DNA from 2 places in the Mesorhizobium sp. B2-6-2 genome. Region 1 is predicted to be linked to the other one. Evidence: predicted binding sites of a transcription regulator. Region 1 holds the regulator's gene; the other holds the start of a gene.

What was found. Region 1 encodes PhoB, which activates phosphate uptake and scavenging genes when phosphate is short. Its sites were predicted from a motif close to TGTCATNNANCTGTCAT; they were not measured.
Region 2: FJ419_RS26345 (LTA synthase family protein) is a predicted target of PhoB. The motif match lies at 2,933-2,949, and genes of this name have one in related genera.

Annotation. Positions count from the first base shown of each region.
Region 1 is NZ_VFUG01000005.1:190,230-195,497, forward strand. Features, by position in the region: gene FJ419_RS13415 (sugar ABC transporter permease) at 1-948, opposite strand, end outside; gene xylF (D-xylose ABC transporter substrate-binding protein) at 1,098-2,138, opposite strand; gene FJ419_RS13425 (ROK family protein) at 2,407-3,651, shown strand; gene phoB (phosphate regulon transcriptional regulator PhoB) at 3,974-4,663, opposite strand; gene phoU (phosphate signaling complex protein PhoU) at 4,680-5,268, opposite strand, start outside.
Region 2 is NZ_VFUG01000020.1:48,228-53,495, forward strand. Features, by position in the region: gene fabF (beta-ketoacyl-ACP synthase II) at 1-340, opposite strand, end outside; gene FJ419_RS26330 (acyl carrier protein) at 375-611, opposite strand; gene fabG (3-oxoacyl-[acyl-carrier-protein] reductase) at 810-1,547, opposite strand; gene fabD (ACP S-malonyltransferase) at 1,768-2,721, opposite strand; gene FJ419_RS26345 (LTA synthase family protein) at 2,998-4,923, shown strand; gene FJ419_RS26350 (NAD(P)/FAD-dependent oxidoreductase) at 5,127-5,268, opposite strand, start outside.

The DNA.
Region 1 (5,268 bases):
GGTGACGAAGGTCATGATCAGGCCGACGGCGACCGCCATCAGCACCGGAATGGCGATGCCATGCGCGATGAACAGCCCGCCTTCGGGCACGGTGATGTTGTTGGCGGCGGCGTAGCGGTTCACGATGCCGACCGGCCACGGATAGGAATTGGCGAGCCACACCGCGCCCAGGATGACCGCGCAGGTGACCGTGGCAAGCAACGTCTCGGCCCAGACCGGACGCAGCGGGAAGCGGAAGCGCTTGCGCTGCACGCGGCCGTTGAAATGCATGAAGATGACCGCCAGGCAGGCGACGATGCCGACGGCCCAGCTCCATTTGGCGCCGATCGAGCCCGCCGGGCCGCCGCCCATCAACTGGAATGTGGCGTCGAGCGGCGCAACGGTCTGGCCGCTGGTGACCCACCAGGCAGCGCCCCGCCATACCAGCAATCCGCCCAGGGTAACGATAAAGGCCGGCACTTCGAGATAGGCGATGACGAAGCCCTGGAAGGCGCCGATGATGAGGCCGAGCGCCAGGCCGATCAGCAACGCCAGAACCCAGATCCAGGGATTTCCCAGTTCAAGCCCGACGAAGCGAACCAGGAAATGCGCCTGGGCAAAGCCCATGACCATGCCGATCAGCCCTTCGGCCGACCCGACCGACAGGTCGATGTTGCGCATGACGATGACCAGCACCATGCCGGAGGCCATGATCGCCACGGCCGAAGACTGAACCGACAGGTTCCAAAGATTGCGCGGCGTCAGGAACGTGCGGCTGTCGAAGTCGAGCGGATTGACGCCAAGCCGCAGGCTGGAAATCACATGCAGCCCGGTCCAGATCAGGAGCAGCGCGCCGATCATGCCCAGCATGCGGGTGTCGAGCTCGGTCGCCTTCAGGAACCGGGCCACAGTGCCGAGTTCCGACGCGCGCGCGGTGTCCGCCGGTTGGGTAGACGTCGTGTCGGTCATGATTTCCTCCCGCCGGCCTGCCCGTCTGGCGCGAATACCTAGCCAAGCCTAAAAGCTATCCGCCAAAGGCGGAAACACAAATCTTTTTGAGAAAACGCCGCGGCTTTCAGGCCGCGGCGCAGGTATTTTTGATCGAACGTCGGCAAGGCTCAGTTGCAGACCTTGACGCTGCCGGCGGGTACGCCCGCGCAGACCTCGTCCTTCTTGATCCAACCGGCGTCGATGACGACGTTGAGATTGTCCTTGGTGATCGCGATCGGCGTCAGGAACAGCGACTTGACGGTGTTGCCGCCGGGCGTCGTGAAGTCCTTGGCGCCGGCGATGTCGCCCATCTTCTTGCCGTCGGCGAGCTGCGAGGCGATCTCGGCGGCGTTCTTGCCGAGCTCGCGCGCGTCTTTCCACACCGACACGGTCTGCGTGCCGAGCGCGATGCGGTTGAGCGCCGCGTGGTCGCCGTCCTGGCCCGAGACCGGCACGGTGCCGGCCAGGCCCTGCGCCGTCAGCGCCGCGACGACGCCGCCGGCGGTGCCGTCATTGGCAGCCACGACCGCGTCGACCTTGTTGTCGTTGGCGGTCAGGAACTGCTCCATGTTCTTCTGCGCGTTGGCCGGCAGCCAGCCGTCCGTATAGGCCTCGCCGACATTCTTAATCTTGCCGCTGTCGATGGCGTCCTTCAGGACTTCCATGGAGCCCGCGAACAGGAAGTCGGCGTTGGGATCGGAGCCCGAGCCCTTGATGAAGACGTAGTTGCCTTCCGGCTTGGCCTGGAACACCCCGCGGGCCTGCATGCGCCCGACTTCCTTGTTGTCGAAGGTCAGGTAGAACACGTCCTTGTTCTCGATCAGGCGGTCGTAGCCGACGACCGGGATTCCTTCATCGAGCGCCTTCTGCACCGCCGGGCCGATTGCCGAGGCATCCTGTGCAAGGATGATCAGCGCGTTGGCGCCCTGCGAGATCAGGCTTTCGACGTCGGTCAGCTGCTTGCCCGGATTGGACTGCGCGTCGGCCGAAATATACTTGTCGCCGGCGGCCTCGATGGCGGCCTTCATCGCTGCTTCGTCGGTTTTCCAGCGCTCTTCCTGGAAATTCGACCACGACACGCCGATCACCTTGTCCTTCGCCTCGGCCACGGACGCCAGCGTCAGCGACATGGCAACGCCCGCCAGAATGGCGGCTGCAAATTTCTTCATGATATCCTCCCTGCGCCAGTGCGGCGCGACCCAGACTGGCCCGAAGGCCGGCACAGAGGCTTTTTTTCGAGCCTCAAAAAAATAGTGGTCCAGCATAACGACGCTGTCAACCGAGATTCTGATGGGTTTTGATGGGTCCATGCATTTTTTTCGGCATCCGCAATAAATAATGACATAACCCCTGGCTTCTGCCACAATCCCTAGCGTGTCAGCGACAGGCCATGGCATTATCACAAGGCCGCGATGACCGGGGAGGACATGCGAAACAATGTCGGTCGGAATCCGCCACGACGATTTGCGCCGGCGCAACCGGGCCATGGTGATTTCGGCGGTACGCCGCGCCGGTCAGCCATCACGGACCGAAATTGCCGCCACCACCGGGCTCAGCCACTCGACCATTTCGGCGATCTCCGCCGACCTGATCCAGGAGGGCATTCTCACCGAAAGCAAGGCCAGCGAGCCGGCGGCGTTGAAACGCGGCCGGCCGCAGATCGGCCTGGCGCTGAGCCCTGAAGCCGCCGCGGTGCTGACCGTGGTGTTGTCGCTGAACTTCCTGTCGGTCGCCGTGATCGATTATGCCGGCCAAGTTGTTGCCGAGGAGCAGCAGCGCCTGGACACGCTTGGCATGCCCCGCGACGAGCTGATCGGCGAATGCGTGGCGATCGTGCGGCGCCGGCTGCAGGATCCCGACCTCGACATTGGCAGCGTCGCCCGCATCGCCATGGGCATCCAGGGCATCACAGATTCGCATGCACGCGCCATGCTCTGGTCGCCGATAACGCCGCTGACCGACATTCCTTTCGCCGACATCCTCGAGAAGGAATTCGGCATCTCCGCCACCATGGAGAATGACTGCAACATGATGGCGGTGGCGCTGCAATGGCGCGACCCGGAGCGCTATCGCGACGACTTCATCGCCATCCTGTTGTCGCACGGCATCGGCATGGGTCTCGTGCTCAAGGGTGCGCTGTTCACCGGCACGCATTCCTCCGGCGGCGAGTTCGGCCACATGATTCACCGCCCGGGCGGGGCGCTTTGCCGCTGCGGCCGCCGCGGCTGCGTTGAGGCCTATGCCGGCAACTATGCGATCTGGCGCAGCGCCATGAAAATGAGCGAGGAGGCCGAGCCGGTCGACGTCGGCGACGCCGACATGCGGGCCCTTGCCGCGAAGGCGCGCGAGAGGGACGGCCCCGAACGGGAGGCTTATCGCCGGGCCGGCGAAGCGCTTGGTTTCGGTCTCGGCAGCCTGTTCGCCCTCATCGATCCGGCGCCCGTTGCCATGGTCGGCGTCAGCGCGGCCGCCTTCGACCTGATCGAGCCGGCGCTGCGCGAGGCGATCGCCCAGACCGCCGGCGGCCAGCACTCGGAATCGATCTCCTTCGACACCGAACCGAACGAGTTGCCGCTGATCCGCGAAGGCTGCGCCATGCGCGCGCTGACTTTCGTCGACCAGGAGATTTTCGCGCCGGGAGGCCAGGCGAGAGCGGGTGCCGCAGGCAAGAACGTGGCCTGAGGCAGCCTTGAAGAGGTCCGGGGACAGCAGCAGACGCTTGAAATTAGCGAAGGCCCCACAGCTTCGTCATTCCAGGGCGGAGCAGGAGCGAAGCTCCGTCGCGGAAACCCTGGAATCCATGCCGTTACCTCACGCGTCGAGCGCAGCGGTGCAAAATTCTGGACCGCCGCGGCGCGTCGACATCACGGAATGGATCCTCGGGTCTGCGCTGCGTCGCTGCGCTCCTTGCTCCGCCCGTGGATGACGAGGCACAAGCGTCTCGGCTACTCACCAGCGCGGATGTTGGAAGTGCTTGGCCCGTCAGGACTTCGGCGCCCTGGGCCTAATCTTCCCTGATCGCGTAACCCGCGCCGCGGATGGTGCGGATGACGTCCGGCATGCGGCCGTTGTTGACGGCCTTGCGCAGGCGGCCGACATGGACGTCGACGGTGCGCTCATCGATATAGATCGTCTCGCCCCAGACATTGTCGAGCAGCTGGCTGCGCGAGAACACCCGGCCGGGATGACGCATCATGAATTCGAGCAGCCGGAACTCGGTCGGGCCGAGCCTGATCTCGCTCTTCTTGCGGTAGACGCGGTGCGACTCGCGGTCGAGCACGATGTCGCCGACCTTGAGCACGCTGGACAGCACCTCCGGCTTGGCGCGGCGCAGCAGCGCTTTGACGCGCGCCATGAACTCCGGTGTCGAGAACGGCTTGACCAGATAGTCGTCGGCGCCGGTCGAAAGGCCGCGCACGCGGTCGCTTTCCTCGCCCCGCGCGGTCAGCATGATGATCGGCAGCCGCTCGGTCTCGGGCCGCATCCTGAGGCGCCGGCAGAGCTCGATGCCGGAAACCGCAGGCACCATCCAGTCGAGCACGAGCAGGTCGGGAACGTTTTCCTGAAGGCGGATTTCGGCCTCGTCGCCGCGGGTCACCACTTCGACCTGGTAACCCTCGGATTCGAGATTGTAGCGGAGCAGCACCCCAAGCGGCTCCTCGTCCTCCACCACCATGATGCGTGGCGCGATCATTGGCAGATACCCTTCGTCAGGCCGCCGGCGCCGACATTGTCGTTTCGTCCTGCTTGGGACGATTCGCGGGCAATTGCGTGCCGGTCAGCACATAATAGGCGTTCTCGGCGATGTTGGTCACATGGTCGCCGATGCGCTCGAGATTCTTGGCGCAGAACAGAAGATGCGTGCAGGCGGTGATGTTGCGCGGGTCTTCCATCATGTAGGTCAGGAGCTCGCGGAAGACGGATGTGTATTTGACGTCGATGCGCTCGTCGTCGTTGCGAAGCTTGGCCAGCGCCGTGGCGTCGCCCACCGTATATTCCTGGATCACGGCCTGGACCTGGATCAGTACCAGCTGCGCCATGGAATCGATCGAATGCGTGAGGTCTCGCGGCGCGGCGCTGACGCCGACCGAACCGACGCGCTTGGCGATGTTCTTGGCGAGATCGCCGATGCGTTCGAGGTCGCCCGCCATGCGGATCGAGCCGACCACGTTGCGCAGATCATCGGCCATCGGCTGGCGCTTGGCGATCAGCGTGATGGCGCGGTCGTCGAGCTCGCGCTGGCGCGCGTCCATGATGGCATCGTCGGAAACGACGCGCTGCGCCATGGCATTGTCGGTC
Region 2 (5,268 bases), on a different contig from region 1:
CGGAGCCGATCAGAACGCCGGTGGCGCACTGGTCCTCATGTGTCTCGGGCTTCCAGCCGGAATCGGCCAGCGCCTCGTCGGCTGCCGCGATGCCGTAGAGGATGAACTCGCCGATCTTGCGCAGTTCCTTCGGCTCGAGCACTGCCTCCGGATTGAAGGTGCCGTTCGAGCCGTCGCCGCGCGGAATGATGTGGGCGATCTTGCAGGCAAGATCGTCCACCTCGAATTCGGTGACGCGCCGGCAGGCGCTGCGGCCGGAGAGCAATTCCCGCCAGCTATGCTCGACGCCCATGCCGAACGGCGAAAGCAGGCCAAGGCCCGTGACGACGACACGCCTCATCGCAGGTCCTCCCCGGTGATGCCTGCGAAAGAACTCAGGCCGAGGCCTTGTCGATATACTTGACGGCGTCGCCGACGGTGAGGATGGTCTCGGCCGCATCGTCCGGAATCTCGACGCCGAACTCTTCTTCGAACGCCATGACGAGTTCAACCGTGTCGAGGCTGTCCGCGCCCAGATCGTCGATGAAGCTCGCCTGTTCCGTCACCTTGTCGGCGTCGACGCCGAGATGCTCGATGACGATCTTCTTGACGCGCTCTGCGGTGTCACTCATTTGGGGCAATCCTCGTCTTAGGTTGTCTATCTTCGTTAGCGGGCGGAATGCCGCTAATCAAGCTGAAAGATGGTCTTGCGGGCAACGCAACGCCACAGGACCGGTTTTTGCCCGAACCGCCGGGTTGCGGGCCGCATTACACGAAAAATGACGGGCGTCCAAGCCGAAATGGCTGTTTTCACAGGCGCCCGCCCTGCCTCAGATCATTGCCATGCCGCCGTTGACGTGAATGGTCTGGCCGGTGACATAGGCCGCCTCGTTTGAGGCGAGATAAGCGACGGCGGACGCCACTTCAACACTGGTGCCCATGCGCCGGGTCGGGATCGCGGCCATGATCGTCTCTTTCTGCTTGTCGTTGAGCTTGTCGGTCATGGCCGATTCTATGAAGCCCGGGGCGACGCAGTTGACGGTGATGTTGCGGGTGGCGATCTCCTGCGCCAGCGACTTGGAAAAGCCGATCATGCCTGCCTTGGAGGCGCAGTAATTGGTCTGGCCGGGATTGCCGGTGACGCCGACCACCGAGGTGATGTTGATGATGCGGCCATGGCGGCGGCGCATCATCGGATGGGTCAGCTCGCGGGTCAGCCGGAACACGGCGGTGAGGTTGACCTCGATCACAGAATCCCAGTCGGCGTCCGATATGCGCACGAACAGGCCGTCCTTGGTGATGCCGGCATTGTTAACCAGGATGTCGACGCCCTCGAGATCGGCCTCCGCTTTCTGGCCGAGCGCCTTGACCGCGTCGCGGTTCGTCAGGTCCGCCGGAAACAGTTTTACGCGGTCGCCCAATTCGCCCGCCAAGGCTTCCAGCTTCTCCACACGGGTGCCGTGCAGGCCGACGATCGCGCCCTGGCTGTGCAGCACCCTGGCGATCGCCTCGCCGATGCCTCCCGATGCACCGGTGACGAGCGCCTTGCGGCCGGTCAGTTCGAACATTTTCCAACCTCATTTTTGCGCGCCACAGGCGATGCGCGTTCCGTATACGTTAAATCGTCCAAACCGTGCCAGAAATCTTCGGCATTAAGGATATTTTCCTGTCCAAGCCCGATGCTCTTCACGACCTCAGCTGCGAGGCGATAGTCCTCACGGTCTCGCGAGCGCTGGACCTTGCTCCGCCTTGGCTTTGATCTGACCATATCGCACCTATGATAGGTTCCTAGCCAAGCGCCGCCAGCGCCGCCTCGACCTCCGCCGCCGTGCCGATGGCGCCGGTGGCGATGTCGCGGTTGATGCGGCGCGCCAGGCCCGACAGCACCCTGCCTGCGCCGACTTCATAGAGGCTCGCGACGCCGTTGGCGCCAAACCATTCCACCGTCTCTCGCCAACGCACGCGGGCGACCACCTGCTCGACCAAGCGGCGGGCGATCTCATCGGGGTCGCTGGTCGGGGTTACGGTGACGTTCGAGACGATCGGAACCACCGGCGCGGATTTCGCGACACCGGCCAGTGCCTCGCGCATGATGTCGGCGGCCGGCGTCATCAGCGCCGAATGAAAGGGGGCGGAAACCTGCAGCATCAGCGCCCGCTTGGCGCCTTTTTCGGTGCACAGCTTCGCCGCCAGCTCGACCGCCGGCCTGGCGCCGGAGATCACCAGCTGGCCGCCGCCATTGTCGTTGGCGACCTGGCAGACGGAGCCGTTGCCGACCTCGCGAGCTGCCTCGGCGCAAGCGGACTCGACGTCGGCCTGTTCCAGCCCGATGATCGCGGCCATGGCGCCCTCGCCGGCCGGCACCGCCGCCTGCATGGCGTTGCCGCGGGTCCGAAGTAGCCGCGCCGCGTCACCGACCGAAACGAAGCCGGCCGCGGCAAGCGCGGAATATTCACCAAGCGAATGGCCGGCGACATAAGCCACCTTGTCCTTCAAAGAGAAGCCGCGCGCTTCGAGCGCGCGCATCGCCGCCAGCGACACCGCCATCAGCGCCGGCTGGGCGTTGGCGGTCAGCGTCAGCGTCTCTTCCGGTCCTTCCCAGATGAGTTTCGACAGTTTTTCGCCGAGCGCGGCGTCCACTTCCTCGAAGACGCGGCGTGCTTCGGGGAATGCATCGGCGAGGTCCTTACCCATGCCGACGGCCTGGCTGCCCTGTCCCGGAAAGGTGAATGCGACGGCCATTTGAGGTCTCTCCAGAGGCTGATTTTGTCTGCCTCTGGCGCAAGGCGGACAGCCAAGTCAAGCCCGCAGGCGTCTCTTCGGCCTGCATTTCGGCCGGAAGAACCGGCTGACTGCCTGTTCCAAAAGGCCTTTTACTTGATCACACCTGATGAAAACCGCTCACGTTTAGTTTGCTGGCTCTTCTTATTTCCGCCACAGGCGCTAGCTTTGCGTGACATTTCGATGACAGTAGCGTGACGCGAGTGGAAGACGCGTGACAAGGGCCGGGGAAGCAAAGTGGCAAGGATCAGGAAAGGCGCGGCCAAACCCGCGCCGCAATTTTTGGAAGACGATCCGTCCACCGGCTATCTGCCGGGACGAGCCTGGCCGACCGTACGCTACGGCCTGTCGACGCTTCTTGCCTCAGCCCTGCTCGTCTTCGCGATCGAGCTGATCGTACGCGGCGATTTCTTCGGCACAGTCGATTTCTTCATGCAGCCCTTCAAGCCCGGCTGGACCACCATCATCGTCTTCGCCCTGGTGCTGCTCGGACTGGACGCCATACTCGGCCGCAGCCACCAGAGCCTGATGATCGTGGCGCCGCTGACGCTGGCGCTGGCCTTTGTCGGCCACCAGAAATCGCGTTACCTCGGCGACCCGCTCTATCCCACGGATTTCCTGTTTGCCCGCCAGATCGTGGCGCTGATGCCGCTTCTGGTGCGCGAGCGCCCGTGGACGGCCGTCATGCTGGCGGTCGGCATCGTCGGTGGCCTGACGCTGCTCGTCTACGGCTGGCGGACCTGGCGCCGGCGAGTGCCCATCCTCAGCCGCAAGGGCCGCCTGGCGCGGCTGGCGCTTGCCGTGCCGCTGCTCGCCTTCTTCGTCTCGATCATGGACTACGCCACCTTCTCGTGGACGCGCGACCGGCTGCAGATCATCCCGATCATGTGGGACCAGAAGGAGAACTACGCCTCCAACGGCTTTGCGCTGGCCTTCGCGATGAACGTGCCGATGGCGCATGTCGCGGCGCCGCCCGGCTATTCCGAGAAGACGATGGCCGCGATCCAGCGCCCCGACGTCGCCGCTTCCGTGCCGGACGAGAAGCCGGATATCGTGGTGGTGATGAGCGAATCCTTCTGGGATCCGACGCATCTGCCCGGCGTCACCATCAAGCCCGACCCGATCCCGACGGTCAGGGCGTTGCGCTCCGGCTCGATGTTCTCGCCCGAGTTCGGGGGCATGACGGCCAATATCGAGTTCGAGGCGCTGACCGGCTTTTCCAACGCCTTCCTGCCGGCCGGCTCGATCCCCTATCAGCAATATGTGCGCACCCCGACGCCGTCGCTGGCGACCTTCCTGAAGAGCCAGGGCTACCGGGCGCGCGCCATCCATCCCGGCACCAACTGGTTCTGGAACCGCGGCGCCGTCTATGCCGATTTCGGCTTCAACGACTTTCGCTCCGAAGAGACGCTGCCGCCGATGGAAAAGCGCGGGCCGCTGGCTTCCGACGCGGCGATGACCGACGAGATCATCCGCGAGGCCGACGCCAGCGACGATCCGGTGTTCCTGTTCGCCGTCAGTCTGCAGAACCACGGTCCTTACGAGCCCTACCGCTACTACAACCCGACGCATTCGATCGACGCGCCGATCAGTTCCTGGGCGCGGGAATCGCTGCTTTCCTATGCCGAGGGGTCGGCCGACGCCGACCGCGGCCTGCAGCGCCTGATCGACTGGGCGAAGGCCCGCCAGCGGCCGACCATCATCGCCTTCTTCGGCGACCATCTGCCGCCGCTCGGACCTGTGTATGTCGAGACCGGCTTCCTCAAGGACAATGTCGCGCCGCGCAAGGAGCCGGCGGTCGCCGCGCTCGAACACCACGACACGCCTTTGGTCATCTGGTCGAACCGCTCCGGTCCGGTCGAGAACATTGGCTCGGTGAGCCCGGCCTTCCTGCCCTACCATATCCTGACCACGGCAGGCATCAGCCACCCCTATTACACCGGCTTCCTCGGCGCGCTGCGCGAACACTACCGGGTGGTCGACCGCAACCTGCTCCTGTCGCCCGTGGGCGAAGCAACGCCGGATTGGGCGAGGCAGAAGCAGATCGATCCGAAGATCAACGATTTCCGGCTCATCCAATACGACATGATGTTCGGCAAGCGGCTCTCGGCGCCCGACTTCTTCCCCGAGACGGTGAACAGGCTGGTCGCGCATACAAGCTGAGCTGAGCGCGGTCACAGCCGATCGCGGCTATCCCGGTCCGTGGCGGGAAACGATGCTTCGATGCCGGGCTTTGGAAAAGTTTTGTCGCTGCGATTTAGAGCAATTCCAGGAAAAGTGTGAGCGGTTTTCCGTCCGGAATTGCCTAAAAAACAAAGAGACAGGGCGTTTCGCCGTTTCCGTGAAACGGTGAAACGCACTAGAAGTCAAAAGCCTGGAACGGGCTGGACTTTTCCACTCAGCCGAGCGCCAAGAGTCAAAGCGGCCGGAAAATTCTTGATCACGGCGCGCATGGCCGACGCGCCACCTGGCCCAAGCGCTATTTTGGCGATCAAGGCCGCGGCACGC